One region of the Cytobacillus sp. EB106-05-05-XG126 genome, then DNA from elsewhere that is predicted to be linked to it. Evidence: predicted binding sites of a transcription regulator. Region 1 holds the regulator's gene; each other region holds the start of a gene.
What was found. Region 1 encodes LexA, which represses DNA repair genes until DNA is damaged. Its sites were predicted from a motif close to CGAACATATGTTCG; they were not measured.
Positions count from the first base shown of each region.

Region 1 (5,376 bases):
ACGTTATCAACTGTGAATCCGTATTCTTCCATTATCTTCTCACCTGGTGCAGATGCGCCGAAGGTATCGATGGCAAGAACATCGCCTTCATCTCCTGCATAACGGTGCCATCCAAGTGAAGATCCCATTTCAATGGCAAGACGTTTTTTGACTGTCTTAGGAATTACGCTTTCTTTGTACTCTTTTGATTGAGCCTCGAAGCGATCCCAGGCAGGCATGCTTACTACAGATGCATGGATGCCTTCGCCTTCAAGCGCTTTTTGAGCTTCAACTGCGAGGCTAACTTCAGATCCTGCAGCAAGCAATAATACATCCGCATTGCTGTTAGAAGCTGGAGAAACAACATATCCGCCTTTTTGAACGCCTTCGTATGCCGCTGAATCCGTTCCTTTTAATGTAGGAAGGTTTTGACGAGTCAATACTAATGCAGTCGGCTTATTTGTTGATTCGATTGCTGTTTTCCAAGCTGCTGCTGTTTCATTGCCATCAGCAGGACGGACAACAGAAAGGTTTGGCATTGCACGCAATGCTGCAAGCTGTTCTACAGGCTCATGCGTTGGGCCATCTTCACCGACAGCGATGCTGTCATGTGTGAACACATACGTAACAGGCAAGTTCATAAGTGCAGCCAGACGGATCGCCGGGCGCAGGTAATCAGAGAACACGAAGAATGTTCCGCCGAATACTTTTAATCCGCCGTGAAGCGCCATTCCATTCAATGCAGCACCCATTGCAAATTCACGTACACCGAACCAGATGTTGCGGCCATCAAATGATTCAGCCGTAAAGTCACCCGTCCCTTTTATCATTGTTTTGTTAGAGCCTGCAAGGTCTGCAGATCCCCCAAAGAATGAAGGCAGGTTCTGAGCGATAGCATTTAGCACTTCTCCGGAAGAAGCGCGGCTGGCAAGGCTCTTTCCTTCTTCATAAACAGGGATGTCTTTATCCCAGCCTTCAGCAAGCTCACCATTGATCGCCTGCTCTAGCTGTTTCCCTAACTCAGGATGGGATTCCTTGTATTGAGCAAAAAGGTCTTCCCATTCCTGCTGCTTTTTCGAACCGTTTTCAACAACTTGCTGCTTAAAGTGATCATATACTTCCTGTGGCACATGGAAGTCTTCTTCAAATGTCCATTTATAAGCTTCTTTTGTTAATTTCAATTCATCAGCACCAAGAGGAGCGCCGTGAACATCAGATTTGCCTGATTTGTTTGGAGAACCATAGCCGATGACTGTTTTCACTTCAATCATTGTCGGGCGGCTTTCATCCTGTTTCGCTTCTTCAATTGCTTTTGCGATTTCGTGAAGATCATTGCCGTCTTCTACACGGATGTACTGCCAGCCGTAAGACTTGAAGCGCTGTTCAACACTTTCAGAGAAAGACTTATCAAGGTCTCCATCAAGTGAGATATCATTTGAATCATAAAGAACAACCAATCTGCCCAGCTTCAAGTGGCCGGCAAGGGAAGCAGCTTCAGCCGAAACGCCTTCCATAAGGTCTCCGTCACCGCAGATGCTGTATGTATAATGATCAACAACATTGAAGTTGTCTTTATTGTATGTTGCAGCCAGGTGGCGTTCAGCCATAGCCATACCGACAGCCATAGCAATACCTTGTCCTAATGGGCCTGTTGTTGCGTCAACACCAGGTGTATGGCCGAATTCAGGGTGACCAGGCGTCTTGCTTCCCCACTGTCTGAACTCTTTAATGTCATTCATGGAAACATCATAGCCGGAAAGATGAAGAAGGCTGTATAAAAGCATAGAGCCATGTCCGGCAGAAAGAACAAAACGGTCACGGTTGAACCATTCTGGATTTTTCGGATTGTGGTTCATGAAGCGTGTCCAAAGTGTATAAGCCATTGGAGCAGCTCCCATTGGCATGCCCGGATGGCCGGAGTTCGCCTTTTCAATGGCGTCAATTGATAAAGTGCGAATGGAACTGATAGAGAGTTCATCTGTGTGATTAAACATTCAATACATCCTTTCGAGTAGTAATTCTTCACTCTTTTAATATTATCGGGTGTCCCTTTTTTTCACAACCAATAGGGTCAGATAAGGGACAAAAAAAGCCGGTTTGTTACTATATTGACACAAAAAGATCCGGCATATGTAAAAAAAGCGGAGATAGTCAGTATTGCCATCTCCTCTATTAAAAGAAGGAATACAGCGCAGTGTATCCCTTGCAATTATATTATTAGTGAAGGCGGTTTTTATTTTGGAATTCTTTCAGTTTTTTCGGAGTTACATCGTTCCCTTTCGGGTCAACGATTGTAACGCCCTTCAGCGTGTTTAACATGCCGGAGCGGAAAGTCTCCAAATACTCTTTGCGGAGAGAAGTCTGCTCTTTCGCTTCTGCTTCTGTTAATCCGGATTCCTTGGCCTTCTTTGCCAGTTCATTAATTCGGGCAAGTTTTTGTTTTGGCAGCATATATTAAAGCTCCTTTATATCAAAAGTTTACCTTTGAATAATTCTGATGGAAGTTTTTTTTATACAGCAGCTTCAGATATGGAACAATACTGAAACTCAAATGCCATCATACTAAAAATGAGCACTTTTGACAAGAAAAGTGCTCTACTCAGCATGTGAATCAATATGTTCTTTATACCTTCTATGGACAGTTGCTTTGGAAATATTATAGCCAAACCCCTTAAGCGTCGCAGCAATTTCAGCAAATGTTAACTCGTTTTTCCTCAGCCGGACAATTTCCTCTATTGGCACTTCTATTCTTTCCCTGCCGCCATTTGCACCCTGATTACTTAGGTTTTTCTCGGGCCTGTATCCTTTATCAACAGCCCTTTGCATGCCGCGTCTGATTTTGATGTTATGCAGCTTTCTCTGATACTCCTCTACCATCCCTACAATGCTAAGCACCATCGAATCTGATTCCGAAAGCTCCAGCTTGCCGTTATTAGAAATGCTGTATAATTGGGCTTCTTCTTTAAAGATGCAATGGAGAATCGCAATCTTGGCATTTCCCCTCCCCAGCCTGGTTTCATCCTGGATGAGAACAACCTTAATATCCTTTTTTTTAATTAAGTCTAAAAGTTCCAATATACCGTCTCTTTCGAGATCGTATCCGCTAGCCTGTTCGCGGATGACCTTGACTACTTCAAAGTCATGCTTTTCTGCCAGGTTCAAAAGCTCTTCTTCCTGTCTTGAAAGGGACGTTTCCTGAGTATCCTTTGTTGTACTAACTCTGCAGTAAATTATTGCTTTCATAATTTCTCCTTATTTGTTAAGGTCTGAACTCGCAAGCTCTTTATATGGCTGGTCATCCAGGGCTTTTACTGGAATAACAATTTCATCACCCGGAAAAATCCTTCCTGCCGCTATCCCATTATTTCGTTCTACCCAATTTATAAATTGATCTGTTGTCAGAGAATGCTCAGAAGAAAAGTTTTCAGCAATCCCCCATAAAGAATCACCTTCTGCAACAGTGACTTTCACAAACTTTTCCGTATCAGGTGTTTCTATCTGCACAAGCATTATAAACGATGCTGCCAAGCTTAAAACGAAGAGAATAATAGCATAAGAATATGATTTCCACAATTTTTTCAGCATAATATACCACCTCGAAAGAATGTATGTTCGTATGTGTTGATTTCATTATAGACCGAACATTTGTTTTGTGTCAATATAAATTCGAACTTATGTTTGTATCATATGGTAATTGATGCTATAATTGAGACAACAAAACACATACGAGGTGCGTAAAGATGGTGAAATTATCAAAAAGGCAGCAAGACATATTGGAGTTCATAAAAGAAGAAGTTAAATTAAGAGGATATCCCCCTTCTGTAAGAGAAATCGGGGAAGCAGTGGGCCTTGCTTCAAGCTCGACCGTTCACGGTCACCTGGCCAGGCTTGAAAGCAAAGGGCTTATCCGTAGAGATCCAACTAAACCTCGCGCCATTGAGATTTTAGATTTGGACGAGGCTTCTAACATTCCCAAGGTCAGTGCAGTCAACGTTCCGATCGTCGGTAAAGTAACTGCAGGGCAGCCGATAACGGCAATTGAAAATGTTGAAGAATACTTCCCTCTTCCGGAAAGAATGGCACCTGCTGACGAGCATGTTTTCATGCTTGAAATCATGGGCGAAAGTATGATTGAAGCAGGAATACTTGATGGAGATTATGTAATTGTCAAACAGCAGAGCACTGCCAATAATGGGGATATCGTGGTGGCCATGACAGAGGAAGATGAAGCAACTGTCAAAAGATTCTTTAAAGAAAAAGACTTTATCCGTCTGCAGCCGGAAAACTCGACAATGGAACCAATTATCCTCCGCAATGTTTCTATTCTTGGCAAGGTTATAGGCGTTTACCGTCATATGCACTAATAGATTATTAAAAAGCAGGCACCTCTGCCTGCTTTTTGTTTTTTCCATTTTTAAGAAGGTTATCAGTTCTTATTACCTGGTACTATCAGTTAAATCCTACGAAAGTCACTGATACTTTTCTTTTAGCATAAGGTTACAGTCATGTATGACTAATTTATTATTCAGAAAATTCGGTATTTTTATGCATGTTATTTTATAGTTACTTTCTATATAATGGTAATACACCGAGAATCAACCTAAGGTCGCTTGTCCAAAATCTCGACTTTAGGAGTGTGAAGAAAAAATGTTTTTGAACATTACCTTCGCTTTGTTGATTGGTGGGCTGGTCGGTGTCGTTGGACATATTCGGAAAGAAGGCAAAATGGTTAAACCCAGAAGGACAAAAAAATTCATCTATCTGGGGGTCTTTGAAGAGGTAATTATGGGGGCTTTAGCGGCTGTTTTTTTGGTCGTATCTTCAGATCCTGACTCTGCCTTAAAGGTAGTTCTACTGGCGGTGATTGCAGGATTTGGAGGAGATGCACTGCTGACATGTCTCGATTTCTTAAAAATAAGACACAAAGAATAGAGAGATGCAGAGAAATAGAAATTGGTTAAAACCTCGTTCATTTGGAAACGGGGTTTTTGCATTTTTTACATTAAAAACCCCTGACTTTATCAGCCAGGGGTTTTCATATTTTCTTAGTACATGCTCAGGTACTGCTCGCGCTCCCATGGATGCACTTGCGTACGGAACAACCCTCTGGCTTTGCATTTTTAAGCAAACTAAAAAACTAATTATTAAATTGACTTCTTCATCCCACAATTACTACACTCTCAGCTAAAGCTATCGGGGTTCATTATATTACTATCGGCTATTGGGAATTGACTAAGAGTTTTCCCAGGAAGAACAAATTAGAAAAGCTTGCAGAGTTTTATGGAGCACTTTTGAGGAAATTACTGAAGAAAATTATTAGAGCCCTCCTCGAGTGAGACGCGCTTTTGACTTCTTCTTACTAAAGAAGCAGGATTATCATCCAAGGTGAATTTGTTG
Region 1 is NZ_JBYTDU010000001.1:1,441,421-1,446,796, forward strand. Features, by position in the region: gene tkt (transketolase) at 1-1,973, opposite strand, end outside; gene AC3WTL_RS07170 (DUF896 domain-containing protein) at 2,197-2,430, opposite strand; gene AC3WTL_RS07175 (YneB family resolvase-like protein) at 2,575-3,222, opposite strand; gene yneA (cell division suppressor protein YneA) at 3,232-3,564, opposite strand; gene lexA (transcriptional repressor LexA) at 3,720-4,343, shown strand; gene AC3WTL_RS07190 (DUF4257 domain-containing protein) at 4,627-4,911, shown strand.

Region 2 (5,376 bases), on a different contig from region 1:
TTCTCCATTTGCTCCCGGATATAATCAGAGCTTGTTTCTTTATAGCGGCGCTCCACATTGCGGATGACACCTTCAAAACGAATATAATTCTCCCTTACCTGGCCAAAGTCGTTTTCATATCGGAAATAGACACTGTCCTTGGCGGATCCATATAAAACTTTCTCAAGCAAGTGTTCAGGGATATCCTTAACCGGCACATCCATATCAATCCCATAATGATTGCAGACGGCCTCAAGCAGCTGAGGATAATATTGAGAGCTTGTCGGTTCCCATGGCGCAATGGCATTCTGCTTTAATGAAAGATCTTTATTAGGTATTACCAGATCAACATCAACCTCAAGCTTAGAGCCCAATCCATCACATTCCGAACAGGCACCAAATGGACTATTAAATGAGAACATTCTTGGTTCAAGCTCACCGATTGAAAACCCGCATTGGGGGCAGGCATGGTTCTCGCTGAACAGCAGTTCTTCTTCCCCAATTACGTCCACAAGCACCTTGCCATTGCCCAGATTCAAAGCAGTTTCCAATGAATCTGCAAGCCTTGGCGCTACGCCTTCTTTTACGACAATGCGGTCGATTACTACTTCTATTGAATGCTTTTTGTTTTTTTCCAGCTCAATCTCTTCACCGAGATCCATCATTTCTCCGTCGACACGGACACGGACGAATCCCTGCTTTTTCACATCCTCGAACACTTTTACATGTGTCCCTTTTCGGCCGGAAACAAGGGGAGCCATAACCTGGAGCTTTGTTCTCTCGGGGTATTCCATAATCCGGTCAACCATTTGTTCAATGGTCTGTGAAGAGATTTCGATATTGTGAATCGGACAGGTGGGACGCCCCACCCGTGCAAATAATAATCGCAGATAATCATAAATTTCTGTCACTGTTCCCACTGTGGAACGAGGATTTCGGCTTGTTGTCTTTTGGTCAATCGAGATTGCCGGAGACAGTCCTTCGATCGCGTCCACATCAGGCTTATCCATCTGACCGAGGAATTGCCGTGCGTAAGCAGATAATGATTCCACATAGCGGCGCTGACCTTCTGCGTAAATTGTATCAAAGGCCAGAGAGGACTTTCCTGAACCTGAAAGTCCGGTCAGGACGACAAGCTTATCTCTTGGAATGGTGACATCTATATTTTTCAGATTATGGGCTCTGGCACCCTTTACAATCAGTTTATCCATCGCCATTTTTTCGTCATCCTTCCGCTTTCAGCTCTAATATTAAATCACGAAGCTCGGCAGCCCTTTCGAAATTGAGGGATTTTGCCGCTTCCTTCATTTCTTTTTCCATATCGCCTATCAGCTTCTCGCGCTCTTTCTTGTTCAGCTTGCCGAGCTTTGCTGACGGCTGGTATTCTTCCTGCTCTTCTGCCGCATGGGTTGCACGGATCGAATCGCGAATATCCTTCTGGATAGTCATTGGCGTGATGCCATGCTTCTCATTGTACTCCTCCTGAATGGAACGGCGGCGCTTTGTTTCACTGATGGCTTTTTCCATGCTGTCCGTAATCCGGTCTGCATACATGATGACATGGCCGTTTGCATTACGCGCTGCACGCCCAATCGTCTGGATGAGTGAACGTTCTGAACGGAGGAAGCCTTCTTTATCAGCGTCCAGTATGGTAACAAGGGATACTTCAGGAATATCCAGTCCCTCCCGCAGAAGGTTGATCCCGACCAGCACATCGTACTTGCCAAGGCGAAGCTCCCGGATAATCTCAATCCGCTCAAGCGTTTTTACCTCTGAGTGCAGGTACTGGACTTTAATGCCGATTTCCTTTAAATAGTCTGTTAAATCCTCAGACATTTTCTTCGTTAAAGTGGTAACAAGAACACGTTCGTTTTTCTCAACACGATCCTGGATTTCGCCAATGAGATCATCAATTTGACCTTCGATTGGACGGACATCAATTGTAGGATCAAGCAGACCGGTTGGACGGATAATTTGCTCAATCATTTCAGGTGTATGCTCAAGCTCATAAGGGCCGGGTGTTGCCGAAACAAAAACAGCCTGCTTCACATGCTTTTCGAATTCGGTAAACGTGAGCGGCCTGTTATCCATCGCTGAAGGCAAACGGAAACCATGGTCCACAAGCACAGATTTTCTTGCTTGGTCACCATTAAACATACCCCGGATTTGCGGCAGAGTTACGTGCGATTCATCAATCACAATCAAAAAGTCTTCCGGAAAGTAATCAAGAAGGGTATAAGGTGTTGAACCAGGGGGTCTTAACGTAAGATGACGTGAGTAGTTTTCGATTCCGGAACAAAAACCCATCTCCCTCATCATTTCAAGGTCATAGCGGGTCCGCTGCTCGAGGCGCTGTGCTTCAAGAAGCTTATCGTTTTCTCTTAATTCAGCAAGGCGCACTTCCAGCTCTTTTTCAATGTTCTGGATGGCAATCCGCATTTTTTCTTCACGCGTTACGAAGTGGGATGCCGGGAAAATCGCAACATGTTCACGTTCACCCATTATTTCACCTGTAAGGGCATCCACTTCACGGATCCGGTCTATCTCGTCTCCGAAAAATTCCACACGGATACAATGCTCATCCCGTGATGCCGGGAAAATCTCGACTACATCTCCGCGTACACGGAAGGTACCGCGCTGGAAGTCGATATCATTGCGCTCGTACTGGATGTCAACGAGCCTGTGAAGAAGCTGGTTCCTCTCAATTTCCATTCCGGTTCTGAGGGACAGCACCATTTCACGGTATTCTTCAGGTGAACCCAAACCATATATGCAGGAGACACTGGCAATAATAATGACATCATTCCGCTCAAACAGGGAGGAAGTCGCTGAGTGGCGAAGCTTATCTATTTCATCATTGATGCTCGCATCTTTTTCAATAAAAGTATCTGTAGAAGGCACATACGCCTCAGGCTGATAGTAGTCATAATAGCTGACAAAATACTCAACCGCATTGTTTGGAAAAAAGTCCTTAAATTCACTGTATAGCTGTCCTGCGAGTGTTTTATTATGGGCAATAACAAGCGTTGGCTTATTTACTTCTTTTATTACATTCGAAATCGTGAAGGTCTTACCCGTTCCTGTCGCACCCAGAAGTGTCTGGTGTTTCTTGCCGGAATTGATTCCCTTCACTATTTCTTTTATTGCCCCCGGCTGGTCGCCCTGTGGGGAATATTTTGAGACTAATTCAAATTGATCCTTCACCTAAAAGCCTCCCGTTCTAATTACTTTTATCTATTTATTAATCACAAACCAGCCTTGAAATAATTTAAGATCCGGGATGCACCGCTGATTTGTCAGTTTTTTACTCAAAACTCATATCATCATTCTACCACAAAGAGCCTAAAACAAACCAATAATATGCGAACGGATATTCGTTTTTTTGTTTTTACTAAGAAAATATTGCTTGGGAAATATGCCGAATTATTGAGAGGGTTGTCGAAGAAAGGTTAATCAAACGTTTGATTGATTGCCTTGAGTTTAATCAAACGTTTGATTGAACTTCATTATAAGCTTATATGACGTATGCCTAATTACAGTTTTAACTCATTAAATAAAAAACCTGTCGATAGGTTTGTTCGACAGGCTCTGCAAAATTCATTCCGCACTTGGCTTGATTTTCGGCTTCAATTTTTGGGCATACCAAAACCCGACAGTCAGTGAAAGTGCGTCTAAAACGATTAAGGCAAATGAATTGGTGTAGCCTTTATATACAGAAGCAGCAATAAGCCCCACCGTCAGCACCAGCCCGATCACACGATTATAGCTGACTCTCGTAAGAAACAATACCAGCAGTCCAGGAAGCAGAAGAGCTGACAAGTATTTTAATGCCATTTAAAACACCTTCTTTTGATTTTTCACAAAAATTCAAGGTTTCTACCATTAGAATAGCTTTTCACCGGAGGATGTACAAGTTTTTTCAGTGTTAATCCAAACGTTCTTTCACATAATAAGAAAAAGAACTTATTATGGAGGAATGCATCATGGCCAGAAGAAAAAGACGCCCGCTAGTACCGGAATCAAGAGGTGGATTGGACCAGCTGAAAAATCAGGTAATGGCAAACCAGGGATATCATGTTGACAGAGAAAATCCTGACGCAGTGAAATATGAAATTGCTGAGGAGGCAGGTGTGCCTTTGAAGCAAGGTTACAATGGCCGGCTTACATCCAAACAGGCAGGAACTGTTGGCGGAAAGATTGGCGGCAGCATGGTGAAGGAACTTATCCGGATGGCACAGGAACGGATGAAGGAAAAGTAGGCTAATGTGAAATTCGGGAAAAGGATGTTGAAATTCGGGAAACGAACACTTGATTTGAGGAAAAGACTCAGCAAACTAGGGAAACACCCCTCAAATATGAGGAAAACACTCACAAAAAAGAGGAAAAGCTATCCGCAAAAGATAGCTTTTGTTCTTATTCAGCAGCTTTTCGCTCTAAAAATTCCTGTTGAATGGATTTAAGCAGTTCCGGGTCCGTTACCAGCTTGAATGCTGTGAGAGCCAGCCCCTTTGCTCCTGTTATCAGCGCTTCATCACCTTTTTCAGATGCGGCGGCTTCCCGGAACGGAACTGTATGGGCAACAAGATCATCCGCACCAATTTTAATATAAGGGTGAATGGCTGGCACCACCTGGCTGATGTTGCCGGCATCCGTCGAACCGATTCCATCCCGGTCCCCTTCCACTACGATTTCTCCCAAGTCTTCAATCACTTCTTTAAACACCTGGTCATATGTCTTGTTTAACAGCAGGTTATCTACTTCGTTTTGAAAAGCAATCACATTCAGCTTGGCTCCTGTTGCCAGTGCTGCGCCTTCTGCGACAGCTTTAACCTTCCTTGTTACCTCATTTAAACCTGTTCTGGTTGAAGCACGGATGAAGAATCTGGCTTTTGCATACTCAGGGATAATATTTGGTGCATCCCCGCCATGTGTAATAATTCCATGGATTCGCACATCATCCTTCAATTGCTGACGGAGAGCATTTATTCCGTTGAACAGCTGAATGACTGCATCCAGAGCATTGATTCCTTCCTCCGGTGAAGCTGCTGCATGGGCAGGCTTTCCGATAAATTCGAAGTCAAGCGGATCAACTGCCAGTGATGAACTGGTCAGGCGGGTATGGTTTGATGGATGAACCATAAGGGCGGCATCAATGCCTTCAAGCAATCCATGCTTCACAAAGCTTCCTTTTGCACTTCCATTTGGCCCGCCTTCTTCCGCCGGGGTCCCCAATACTACTGCTTCTCCTCCGGTCTCATCAATAACCTTGCTCAATGCAATGGCTGCTGCCACACTTGTCGTGCCGATAATATTATGGCCGCATCCATGGCCCAGCCCGGGAAGGGCATCGTATTCTGCAAGAAAAGCAATGGACGGCCCCGGTTTAGCGGATTTTTT
Region 2 is NZ_JBYTDU010000005.1:164,813-170,188, forward strand. Features, by position in the region: gene uvrA (excinuclease ABC subunit UvrA) at 1-1,196, opposite strand, end outside; gene uvrB (excinuclease ABC subunit UvrB) at 1,204-3,183, opposite strand; gene AC3WTL_RS16750 (DUF2198 family protein) at 3,577-3,813, opposite strand; gene AC3WTL_RS16755 (alpha/beta-type small acid-soluble spore protein) at 3,963-4,238, shown strand; gene AC3WTL_RS16760 (M20 family metallopeptidase) at 4,393-5,376, opposite strand, start outside.
Region 2: a site for LexA is predicted at 3,343-3,356, ahead of uvrB (excinuclease ABC subunit UvrB). Genes of this name have one in related genera too.

Region 3 (5,376 bases), 290 kb from region 1:
CGTAAGGGTCCATACTCATGCATCCGAAAATGCCAGTGAAATTCTCCTTGTTGAAAGAGAGCTTGGCATGCGGAATGTAGTCTATCTGGACAGCATTGGCCTTGCAAATGAACGGCTGATACTGGCACATTGTGTTTGGCTTAATGAAGAAGAAAAAAGAATCATTAAAGAACGGGGCGTAAAGGTCAGCCATTGTCCGGGATCAAATCTAAAGCTGGCATCAGGTGTGGCAGAGATTCCATCATTACTGGATCAGCAGGCATTTGTCAGCCTTGGTGCTGATGGGGCTCCCTGCAATAACAACCTGGATATGTTTAATGAAATGAGATTGGCTGCCATCATTCAGAAGCCTGTGCACGGACCAACTGCAATGAATGCGAGAACCGTCTTCAGAATGGCGACAATCGGCGGAGCGAAGGCAGTTGGAATGGAACAGGAAATCGGAAGTCTGGAGCCCGGAAAGAAAGCAGACCTTGCTATCCTTAATCTGAATGATTTTCATATTTATCCGTCATTTGATATCGATACTATCTCGAGGATAGTCTATTCAGCCACTCGTGCAGATGTTGAATCCACCATTGTGAACGGCAAAATGGTGATGGAAAATCGGAAGCTGAACACAGTCGATAAAGAAATGGTTTTAAAAGAAGCGAACACCAGCATAAAGAGGCTGCTCAAAAGATTAGAGACAGCAGTTTATTAATCTTCTAATTCGGCTGAAAGCAAATCAGCCGGTTTTTTTATGGTAAAATATAGTAAAGGGTGTGGTGTTGTGGAAGTGGAAGTTTTAGATCATGCAAATCTTATGCAGGCAGCTGAGTTTATTGCAGAAATGAACATCTTGCCAGAGTGTCATATAGGTTATTTGGGGACCAGTCAAAACGATATTCTTCAAAGTCTGGAAGAAATGAATTATGATGCCGAATCAGCTGCGTTCATTGTCCGGGAGGGTGATGCTCTTGCTGGTTTTCTGGGTGCAGATGCCGATCTTAATAAAGGAACAGCTGAGTTATGGGGACCTTTTGTACAGGGAAATGAGCTTATGAGACTACTATGGGAAAAAGCTCTCCATTATTTTGAAGGAAAGCTGAATACATATTTTTTATTTGCTGATACAGCCAACCATGATGCTGCCGAATTTGCATCAAAAAACGGATTCGTGCTGCAATCGGCCCAAACATACATGGAACTGAAAGATAATTCATTCAATGGTTTAAGAAAGGTAAGTTTATTGCCGATTCACTTTCATAGTGCATTTATTCATTTGCATGATGCTTTATTTCCTCAAACATATTATTCAGGAAAAGAGATTATCGGAAGAATGAATGATGATCACAAAGTCTTTACGTCTCTTGATGCTGACGGATTAAATGGCTATTTATATGCAGAATACAATCGTGAAGAAAAAGAAGGAAGCATTGAATTCATTGGTGTGGACCCCTGTAAGCGCAAGAATGGGATTGGACGGAATCTGCTGGAAATGGCGGTTCATGATCTTTTTGTGAATAGTGGAGCTAATAGCATTAAGCTTTGTGCAGGGACAGCAAACGAGAAAGCGCTGTCTATTTATAAAAAAGCAGGGTTTACAGTTGAGAGGTCATTGAATTTTTATAAACTCGATATTCGGGAATAAGAGCAATAAGTTAGTGTGCTTTTGCGATTTTAGGTAAAATATAAATAACCAGATAAAATTGGAGGGAACAAAATGGCTATTGAAAACCCGAGCAGGGATGAAATCGGTGTCCTTTTAAAAAAGTCGAAGCGGATTGCTGTTGTAGGATTAAGCGGAAATCCTGATCGTACATCCTATATGGTATCAGAGGCGATGCAAAAAGCCGGCTATGAAATCATTCCGGTTAATCCGTCGGTTGATGAAGTACTTGGTGTAAAGGCAGTGCCCAGCCTTAAAGACATCGAGGGGCATGTAGATATCGTTAATATATTCAGGCGATCTGAGTTTCTTCCGGAAATTGCACGGGAATTTGCTGAAATAGATGCTGATATCTTCTGGGCTCAGCTCGGAGTGGCAAACCAGGAAGCATACGATTTTCTTAAAGAAAAACGGTACACTGTCATCATGGACCGCTGCATTAAAGTTGAGCATGCTCTGACAAAGTAAACTAAAGCATGAGGTCTATATAAGATCTCATGTTTTTTATTTTTTGTATAATCCCTGTAAATAAAGGGTTCGTGTAACGGAATTAATCATGATAAATCTCTTAAATCCCAAGATCTTATTTGCCAAAACCAAATAAATAGATAAAATAAAGCATAGACCATCCTAATTTATATGGTAAAATATAAATTATAGAACGCCTGTTCGAACATTGTTTTTTCAAGATGAAAATTGGCTGTACAGCCGAATTCTTATAGGGGTGTTCCAATGCCGTGTTTTCGGCGGCAAGTGTTTTGCAGGAAATGAAAGGGGTATGTTCGTGGCAAGAAATCAGGAAGCTTTTGACTACAATGATGATGCCATACAGGTACTCGAAGGGCTGGAAGCGGTTAGAAAACGCCCTGGGATGTACATTGGAAGTACGGATGCAAGGGGTTTGCACCATCTTGTATATGAGATTGTCGATAATGCTGTCGATGAAGCACTGGCAGGTTACGGGGATCATATCATTGTCAGAATACATAAAGATAATTCTATTAGTGTACAAGATAAAGGACGTGGAATGCCTACAGGTATGCATAGAATGGGCAAGCCGACTCCAGAAGTCATATTAACTGTCCTTCATGCAGGGGGAAAGTTTGGCCAGGGAGGCTATAAGACGAGCGGCGGGCTTCATGGTGTTGGTGCATCTGTCGTCAACGCCCTTTCCGAATGGCTTGTGGTTAAAATTAAACGTGACGGCTTTGTATATGAACAGCGTTTCGAGCTGGGCGGCAAGCCGGTGACCACATTGGAAAAGACTGGTAAAACAAATCAATCAGGGACTACCATTCATTTTAAGCCGGATCCGTCGATTTTCTCGACAACCACATATAATTACGAAACGCTCTGTGAGCGTCTTCGTGAATCTGCTTTCCTTCTTAAAGGAATGAAAATAGAAATCATAGATGAGCGTAATGATTTTCATGACGTTTTTCACTATGAAAACGGCATAGAAGCATTTGTAGAATATTTAAATGAAGAAAAGGATGTTCTGCACCCTGTCGTAAGCTTTGAAGGCGAAAGCAATGCAATTGAAGTGGATTTTGCTTTTCAATTCAATGATGGCTACTCAGAAAATGTTCTTTCATTCGTCAACAACGTCCGCACAAAGGACGGCGGTACGCATGAGGCTGGAAGCAAAACTGCGATGACAAGGGCTTTTAATGAATATGCCCGCAAAGTGAATCTTCTGAAGGAAAAAGATAAAAACCTGGATGGAGCGGATCTGCGTGAAGGATTCACGGCGATCATATCTGTTCGTGTTCCTGAGGAGCTTCTGCAGTTTGAGGGTCAGACGAAAGGCAAGCTGGGGACCAGTGAAGCACGTTCTGCTGTTGATTCAGTTGTTTCCGAGCATTTATCTTATTTCCTTGAAGAAAACCCTGAGACAAGCTCTCTGTTAATTAAAAAGGCGATAAAAGCATTCCAGGCAAGAGAAGCGGCCCGCAAAGCACGTGAGGAAGCAAGAAGCGGGAAAAAGAGGAAAAAATCGGAAGCGATGCTTTCGGGAAAACTGACTCCGGCCCAATCGCGGAACCCTCAAAGAAACGAATTATATCTGGTTGAGGGTGATTCCGCCGGTGGGTCTGCCAAACAGGGACGGGACAGGCGTTTTCAGGCTGTGCTTCCGCTTAGAGGTAAAGTAATCAATACAGAAAAAGCAAAGCTTGCGGATATCTTTAAAAATGAAGAAATCAATACCATTATCCATGCCGTTGGGGCAGGTGTAGGCGCGGATTTTAATCTGGATGATGTCAACTATGATAAGGTAATCATCATGACAGATGCCGACACTGATGGAGCGCATATCCAGGTGCTCCTGCTCACGTTCTTTTACAGGTATATGAAACCGCTGCTTGAAGCGGGAAAGGTATTCATTGCGCTGCCTCCTTTATATAAAGTCAGCAGGGGGTCAGGCAAAAAAGAAGTGATTGAGTATGCATGGAGTGATGATGATCTTCAGGATACCATTAAAAAAGTGGGTAAAGGCTATATGCTTCAGCGCTATAAAGGGCTTGGAGAAATGAACGCCGACCAGTTGTGGGAGACAACTATGGATCCGGAGTCGCGCACATTGATCCGCGTTAAAATTGATGATGCAGCCAGAGCTGAACGCCGTGTAACCACCTTGATGGGCGATAAAGTTGAACCCCGCCGCAAATGGATCGAATCGAATGTGGCATTCGGCCTTGAAGAAGATGGAAGCATACTTGAAAATGAAAATATTTCAGTACTAGAGGAGGAGGGTGTTGACTCATGAGTTCTGCTGAAAAATTCCGGGACCTTCCTCTTGAAGATGTATTAGGCGACCGCTTTGGGCGTTATAGTAAATATATTATTCAGGATCGTGCCCTTCCAGATGCACGTGATGGGCTAAAGCCCGTTCAAAGACGGATACTTTATGCCATGCACGTAGAAGGAAACACACATGAAAAGGGCTTTAGAAAGTCCGCAAAAACAGTCGGGAATGTAATCGGCAATTATCATCCGCATGGCGATACTTCAGTTTATGACGCGATGGTGCGGATGAGCCAGGATTGGAAGGTCCGTAACCTTCTTGTGGAAATGCACGGCAATAATGGGAGCATCGATGGAGATCCCCCAGCAGCCATGCGTTATACAGAAGCCCGTTTATCTCCCCTTTCTTCCGAATTGCTGAGAGATATTGAGAAAAGAACCGTTGAATTCATCCCTAACTTTGATGACACGTCCAATGAGCCAACCGTTTTGCCGGCAGTTTATCCGAATTTGCTTGTCAATGGCTCAACAGGCATTTCTGCAGGGTATGCAACTGATATTCCGCCCCATCATCTAAATGAGATTATTGATGGCGTTATTTTACGGATGGATAAGCCTGATTGTTCCATAGATGATCTGATGGAGCATATTAAAGGCCCGGACTTCCCTACGGGGGGCATTATCCAGGGAGTCGATGGAATAAAAAAAGCTTATGAAACAGGAAGAGGCAAAATCATTGTCCGCGGAAAGGCTGAATTTGAGGATTTGCGCGGAGGGAAAAAGCAGATCGTTATCACTGAGATTCCTTATGAAGTGAATAAAGCGAACCTGGTTAAGAAGATTGATGAATTCCGCCTTGACCGGAAAGTTGAAGGCATTGCCGAAGTCCGTGATGAAACAGACCGGACCGGCCTCCGAATTGTAATCGAGTTAAAAAAGGATGCAGATCCTGAAGGTGTCCTTCACTACCTGTACAAAAA
Region 3 is NZ_JBYTDU010000001.1:1,149,458-1,154,833, reverse strand. Features, by position in the region: gene AC3WTL_RS05775 (5'-deoxyadenosine deaminase) at 1-703, shown strand, start outside; gene AC3WTL_RS05770 (GNAT family N-acetyltransferase) at 773-1,633, shown strand; gene AC3WTL_RS05765 (CoA-binding protein) at 1,706-2,119, shown strand; gene parE (DNA topoisomerase IV subunit B) at 2,436-4,418, shown strand; gene parC (DNA topoisomerase IV subunit A) at 4,415-5,376, shown strand, end outside.
Region 3: a site for LexA is predicted at 2,310-2,323, ahead of parE (DNA topoisomerase IV subunit B). Genes of this name have one in related genera too.

Region 4 (5,376 bases), 1.1 Mb from region 1:
ATTCAGCTTTAACTGCTCCATGGATCTTGGCTGCACCGCTGATCTTTCCTTTTTCGGTTTTTACGTTTCCATGGATCGTCCCCGTACCGTTGCAATTGAATCTCTCGCATTCTATATCACTATTTACCGTGCCCTTTCCATTGATTTCGACTTTATTAAAAGTTCCTCCATTAACCGATCCAACTCCATTAATGATTAAGTTCCCCAGTGTTTTCATTTCCACAGCATTTCCTCCTATGCCAATTTGGATTTTAATTCCTCAGCACATTGCTCTACCGATATAGCGGCTGCCAATTTTGTCCCTTTTTCGAGAAGGACCTGTTCCCCGTTCATTGAAGCCAGGCAGCTGGACATGCCGAGTTTTCGAATGAAGCAGATCACAGCTTTGGGCTGCTGCAGAATCTCTTGATGATCATTTAATAGCTGAAGGAGCATTTTCCCTTCTTCGATATGGATATCCCCCGATTCCAGCAGGCTGGAAAGTATATAAAGCTTTAAAATCTCATAATAATTGAATTCGTGAATCTCCCCCTGTGTGTCCAGAAAGATATTCATAACCGGATCAGAAGCTATTCCTTTAGCCATCAGACTTTCCTTTGGCAGCTTCAGGTTCGAAGCATTCAATGAAAACAAATCAGCCAGCTCATCCAAAGAAAGGGTATCCTTCATCTTCTGTATCTTTTCAACCCGCTCGAGTATTTTCTCTTTTGGAAAAAAAGTCTCCTGCCCTGTAAAAGTTGATTTCCTGACAAACCAGTCCTCAGGTATCAGGTTCTTCCTTTTCCACCGGTAAAGCTGTCCATATGAAATCCCAGTTAAATCCAGAACCTCTTTTTTTGAAATTAATTCATCGCTCAATTCCAGGACTCCTTTCTGATGATTCGATTGTAACATAACACTGTTACGTATGAAATGTGTACTTATTCTTTTTTTCCTGATTTTTTTCGACAAATCTTCCGGAATTCACCACGAAATCAATACTCTTCAAGCTTCTTACTGTAAAACAATGTTTTATTGACACAAAAAAACCTGGCTAATATTGAACCAGGTTTCCCTTCATTCGTATACTTTTAATAAGTTATACTGCTTTCCAATATACCGGTAATTTTGCCTTCGGTACATCTCTTTTGGAGTATCTTCTCCATCCGCCACAAGAATGATCGTTTTATCCTTATACTGATCCATCACGGATTTCTGCAGGGAGCTGCCGATGCCTTTCTTTTGAAAATCCTCATGGACCATCAATCCATCAATTTCAGCTGTTCGTTCCTTGATAATGACATCAACAGATCCGGCTGCCTTTCCTTTATAAAATGCAATAAGCTGCTGAATACTTTCATCTTTGTAATTTCTTAAGTGCTGAGCTTTCTTTTTCTCTGCGAAGTTTTCCCCATATACCGAATCCTGCTCATACTGAAATTCCAAATAATCGTTCCATGTTTTATCCGTAACATTTTCAATTTTAATTTCTTCCCTTTCCTGGACTTCCGGAAATTCAGCCGGAAGAATCGCAAATAACTCCAGGAACCCAACCGTATAATCTTTATCCTGCTGAAAGAAAGCCACAAGCTCTCCAGAAAGCTCCTCATCATCCGGAAAATAAAATCTTACATGCTTTTGGCCCTTTTTCTGATGAAAATCTCTTAAATATTGATGTGCCTCTTCAAACTCCTGAACGGAAGGCATTCTTTTAAAGGCAATAAAATTGCTGTCATACTGAAGGAGCATGTCAGGATTATGGTTATGAATAATTAGGTCATTTTCCAGAACACTGTGTCCCGGTTTATAAATATCATGAAATGTGATCTTTTCCATCGGTTTCTCCTAAAAACATTTTATAGGTATTTATACTCTCTATCTGTTATGAGCACATCATGGCAGCGCATTAAATTCTCCTTTAGTTCCGGAGGCGTATTTCTGTTATCATAAGCACACAGGGAAATCAGGCCATGGTCAGAAATGGCATTGCTTAGGTTTTTTTCATATTGTTCCACTAACGGAATGTAGTCCTTCACGTTCCCCCACTCAACCAAACCCCATGTAAATATCTTAGTATTGCTATCTAAATATGGCTGAATGTGTTTATGAAAAAAGTTGAACACTGTACCAGGATTAAAATTACCGTTAGAGTAATAAAAATCAAAATTGTTCGTAAAATGAACCCTGTTTAATTCCTCTTCTCCCAACATATTAGTTAATTCTTTTTCAATAAGAAAATAATTCCGATCATTCTCCACAAACAAAACATGTCCGCCGCATCTGACACCAGCCGTTATGTATGAGACCGCATACTGAAGATAGCAATCCATTTGATCATAGTGGTAAAGAATATGGCCACCGTTTGACTTTTGCAGATCATCAAGTAAATCTGTTAACAATTCATTCATTGATAAGACTCCTTATAACGAAAAAATGTTTGATGTACTTTAACGCTACTCACTCCCAGCTGCTCTTTCTTATTATATCTAAAAATTGAAAAAAGTGGGTGTATTTGTTTGCGGTCCACGGCCCATATAAAAACTCGAGGTAAGTTCCTCGAGTCTGCTGCAATTATAAAATATTATTCATTCTTCCACTTCCGCCCCGGCTATTTCATCAAAGTTAATTTTCTCAAGATCCCCGCTCTCCAGTTGCAGATAAATTTTTCTGCTGATGCCATCCAGTCGGTTTACCCTTCCTTTGTATTCGAGGAAAAATCCTTCCCGCCAGACTTTTACTTTCAAAAGATAAGCATATTCCATTGCATAGTGAATTTTGTTTTCATATTCCTCCAATTCATATTCATCAATGAGCGGCTTGTTTTGCGCCATTTGATCTCTTTCCAGCTTTCTTAGCATCGCCCGGTGTTCCGGCATGAAGTGAGCAGGCTGCCATTTTATTTTCCCTCTATCTTTTAGCGGCATAATAAATCCCTCCATACTTTATTATAGAACATTTGTTCGATTTTAAAACCTAAAAAACAGAAAAAGCTTAAGTTGGTTCATTTGGATAATAAAAGTACGAATGGTAAAATACACTTTAACTCTCTAAAAAAAGATTGGTGAAACAATGAAGCAGCTGCAAATCAAATACCGGTGGCTTGGAAGCTTGCTGGCGTCCGATCCCGGACTTATCCGATTTCAAAAAGCCGGACGAGCCACCTTAAGTTTAATGGCGTCAGTATTTACAACTTTATTTCTTATCCAATTGGCTGGGGCAGATGCCGCTCTCGCCCTTACTCCGGCAATTGTTTCCGGAATGGCCGGCATGCTTGGCATCATGATTGTGATGGATGACTCTAAAAAAGGGAAAATGCTCACAACCGGCCTCCTTGGATTTTCAGCAATGGCAGGAGTATCAATCGGTTCACTGCTGGCAGAAAGCACAATCTTTACCGATATTTCAATGGTTGCATTAATATTTTTAAGCTTTTATTTGACCCGCTTTGGTGTCCGCTATTTCTCATTATGCATGATCGCATTCATGACACTTTATTTCTCATCTATTCTGCAATTATCAGCCAGCCAGCTTCCTTCCTTTTACTTCGGGATCTGGATTGGGGTCGCGTATGCTTTCCTGTTCAATTTCATTCTTTTTCAGGACACCGCGAAAAACCTGAAAAGAAGCATCCGCTCCTTTCATTTCCAAAGTAATTTTACCTTCAATCTCTTAATTGAGGGAATGCAGGAAGAGCGTATGACTGCTCATCAGCGGGAAGAATTGCGGAGAAACGTGCTGAAACTCCGGGATTATGCTGTAATCGTTTCAGAGTATATCAATGAGGATGATGTGCAGAAATTATGGCCCGGGCTGACCCCATCCCAGCTGAGGTTATATATATTTGATACAGGCATGCTGATTGAAACGCTGACTGACTCCATCCGGAACTTAAAAAAAGCGAATGCCCTTGACATAGAAGAGCTGAGAAACCTCCTGGTCTGGGTAACCCGCTCTCTCCGTGACGCTGAAGTTCTTGCCCATCAATATGAAGAACAAAATCTTCGTGAAGCAGAGCTTGCTGTACAGGCACTTCGCCTGCTTATTATGGATTTGTTCAACAGGGAAGACAAACCGGCAGGATGGCTTTACTTGATCAGGCGGATCGAGTCCCTTGCAAACCATGTCATTGAGGGCGGCATAACTATACAGCAGGCGCTTCATAAAGTAAAAGACAATGAAATAGAAGTATCTGAAGAGACGCCCGATGAGGATGAATCATCTAAAGAAGATAAGAGCCTCAAACCTTCCACCAAAAAAGCATTTCAGGCATTAACTGCTGCCATCATATCCATCATTGCTGGACAGATTCTTTCGCCTGACCAGCCTTATTGGGTTCTTTTAACAGCCTTTATCGTTCTGCTCGGAACCGAATCAATCGGGCGCATTTATACGAAAGGTTTTCAGCGGTCAGTTGGAACGATTATCGGGGCAGTGATTGGATTTACGCTTGCCAGAGTGGTCAGCGGCCATTCTGTGCTGGAAATCACGCTCATTTTTGCAGCAGTTTTCTTCTCTTTTTATTTATTTGAAGTCTCTTATACATTAATGAGCATGTTTATTACGATGCTGGTCGCTTTTATGTATGACCTTTTACTTGGCGGAATATCATTCTCCCTTATCAGTGCCAGGGTTATCGATACGATTGCCGGTGCCGGCATTGCATTCGGCGTATCTCTATTTATTTTTCCTAAAAAAACGAAGGATAAAGTGGCCGATACGATAAATGATTATCTTCAAGAACTGAAACCGTATGTCACGGCATATGTGCGAAGCTTCCGGGAAGATGTGAATGTTAAGGAGCTTTCAGGCAAAGGCTTCTTATTGGATCAAAAGCTTAAAACCATAAACGTCGAAGCGCAATCGCTGATAAAGAAACCCGGATCGCCACGCCATGCTGACGTTAACAGATGGATCACCCTTTTTTCAGCCATCAATTACTATGCAAGACATCTGGTGGCTTCCTCCTACCGGAAAGGATTCGACTATCCTGATGAGCTGGTCGATGTTTTCACAAGAATTGAGGAGAAACTTGAATTAAATATTGAAACATTAATGGACCTGATTAAAGAAAGCGGAGACGGCACACTTGTCTATAGTCTGGACCGGGAAAGAGAACAAATTGAACGAATGGCACCACCAAGGCAGCAATCCCAGCGTGATTTGATTCATCATCTTTATTTCGTCTGGAGAATCAACAAAGCGATTGTGGAATTGGCAGAAGAGCTTGGTGCAGGGAAGGAGCAATAATGCTCCTTCTTTTTTATTTATTCCAGATCACAAAAAAGAGCCATGCCCGAAGGCATAACTCTTTTCATTTCTTTATCGCAGTCTAACGGGCAGTAAGACCCCCACTTCAAGACTCAGAGCAATCAAAGGAGGATAAGCGGGGGTCAAACT
Region 4 is NZ_JBYTDU010000001.1:311,147-316,522, reverse strand. Features, by position in the region: gene AC3WTL_RS01590 (polymer-forming cytoskeletal protein) at 1-217, opposite strand, end outside; gene AC3WTL_RS01585 (YhbD family protein) at 235-858, opposite strand; gene AC3WTL_RS01580 (GNAT family N-acetyltransferase) at 1,057-1,815, opposite strand; gene AC3WTL_RS01575 (MEDS domain-containing protein) at 1,836-2,387, opposite strand; gene AC3WTL_RS01570 (YolD-like family protein) at 2,565-2,903, opposite strand; gene AC3WTL_RS01565 (FUSC family protein) at 3,049-5,226, shown strand.
Region 4: a site for LexA is predicted at 2,929-2,942, ahead of AC3WTL_RS01570 (YolD-like family protein). Genes of this name have one in related genera too.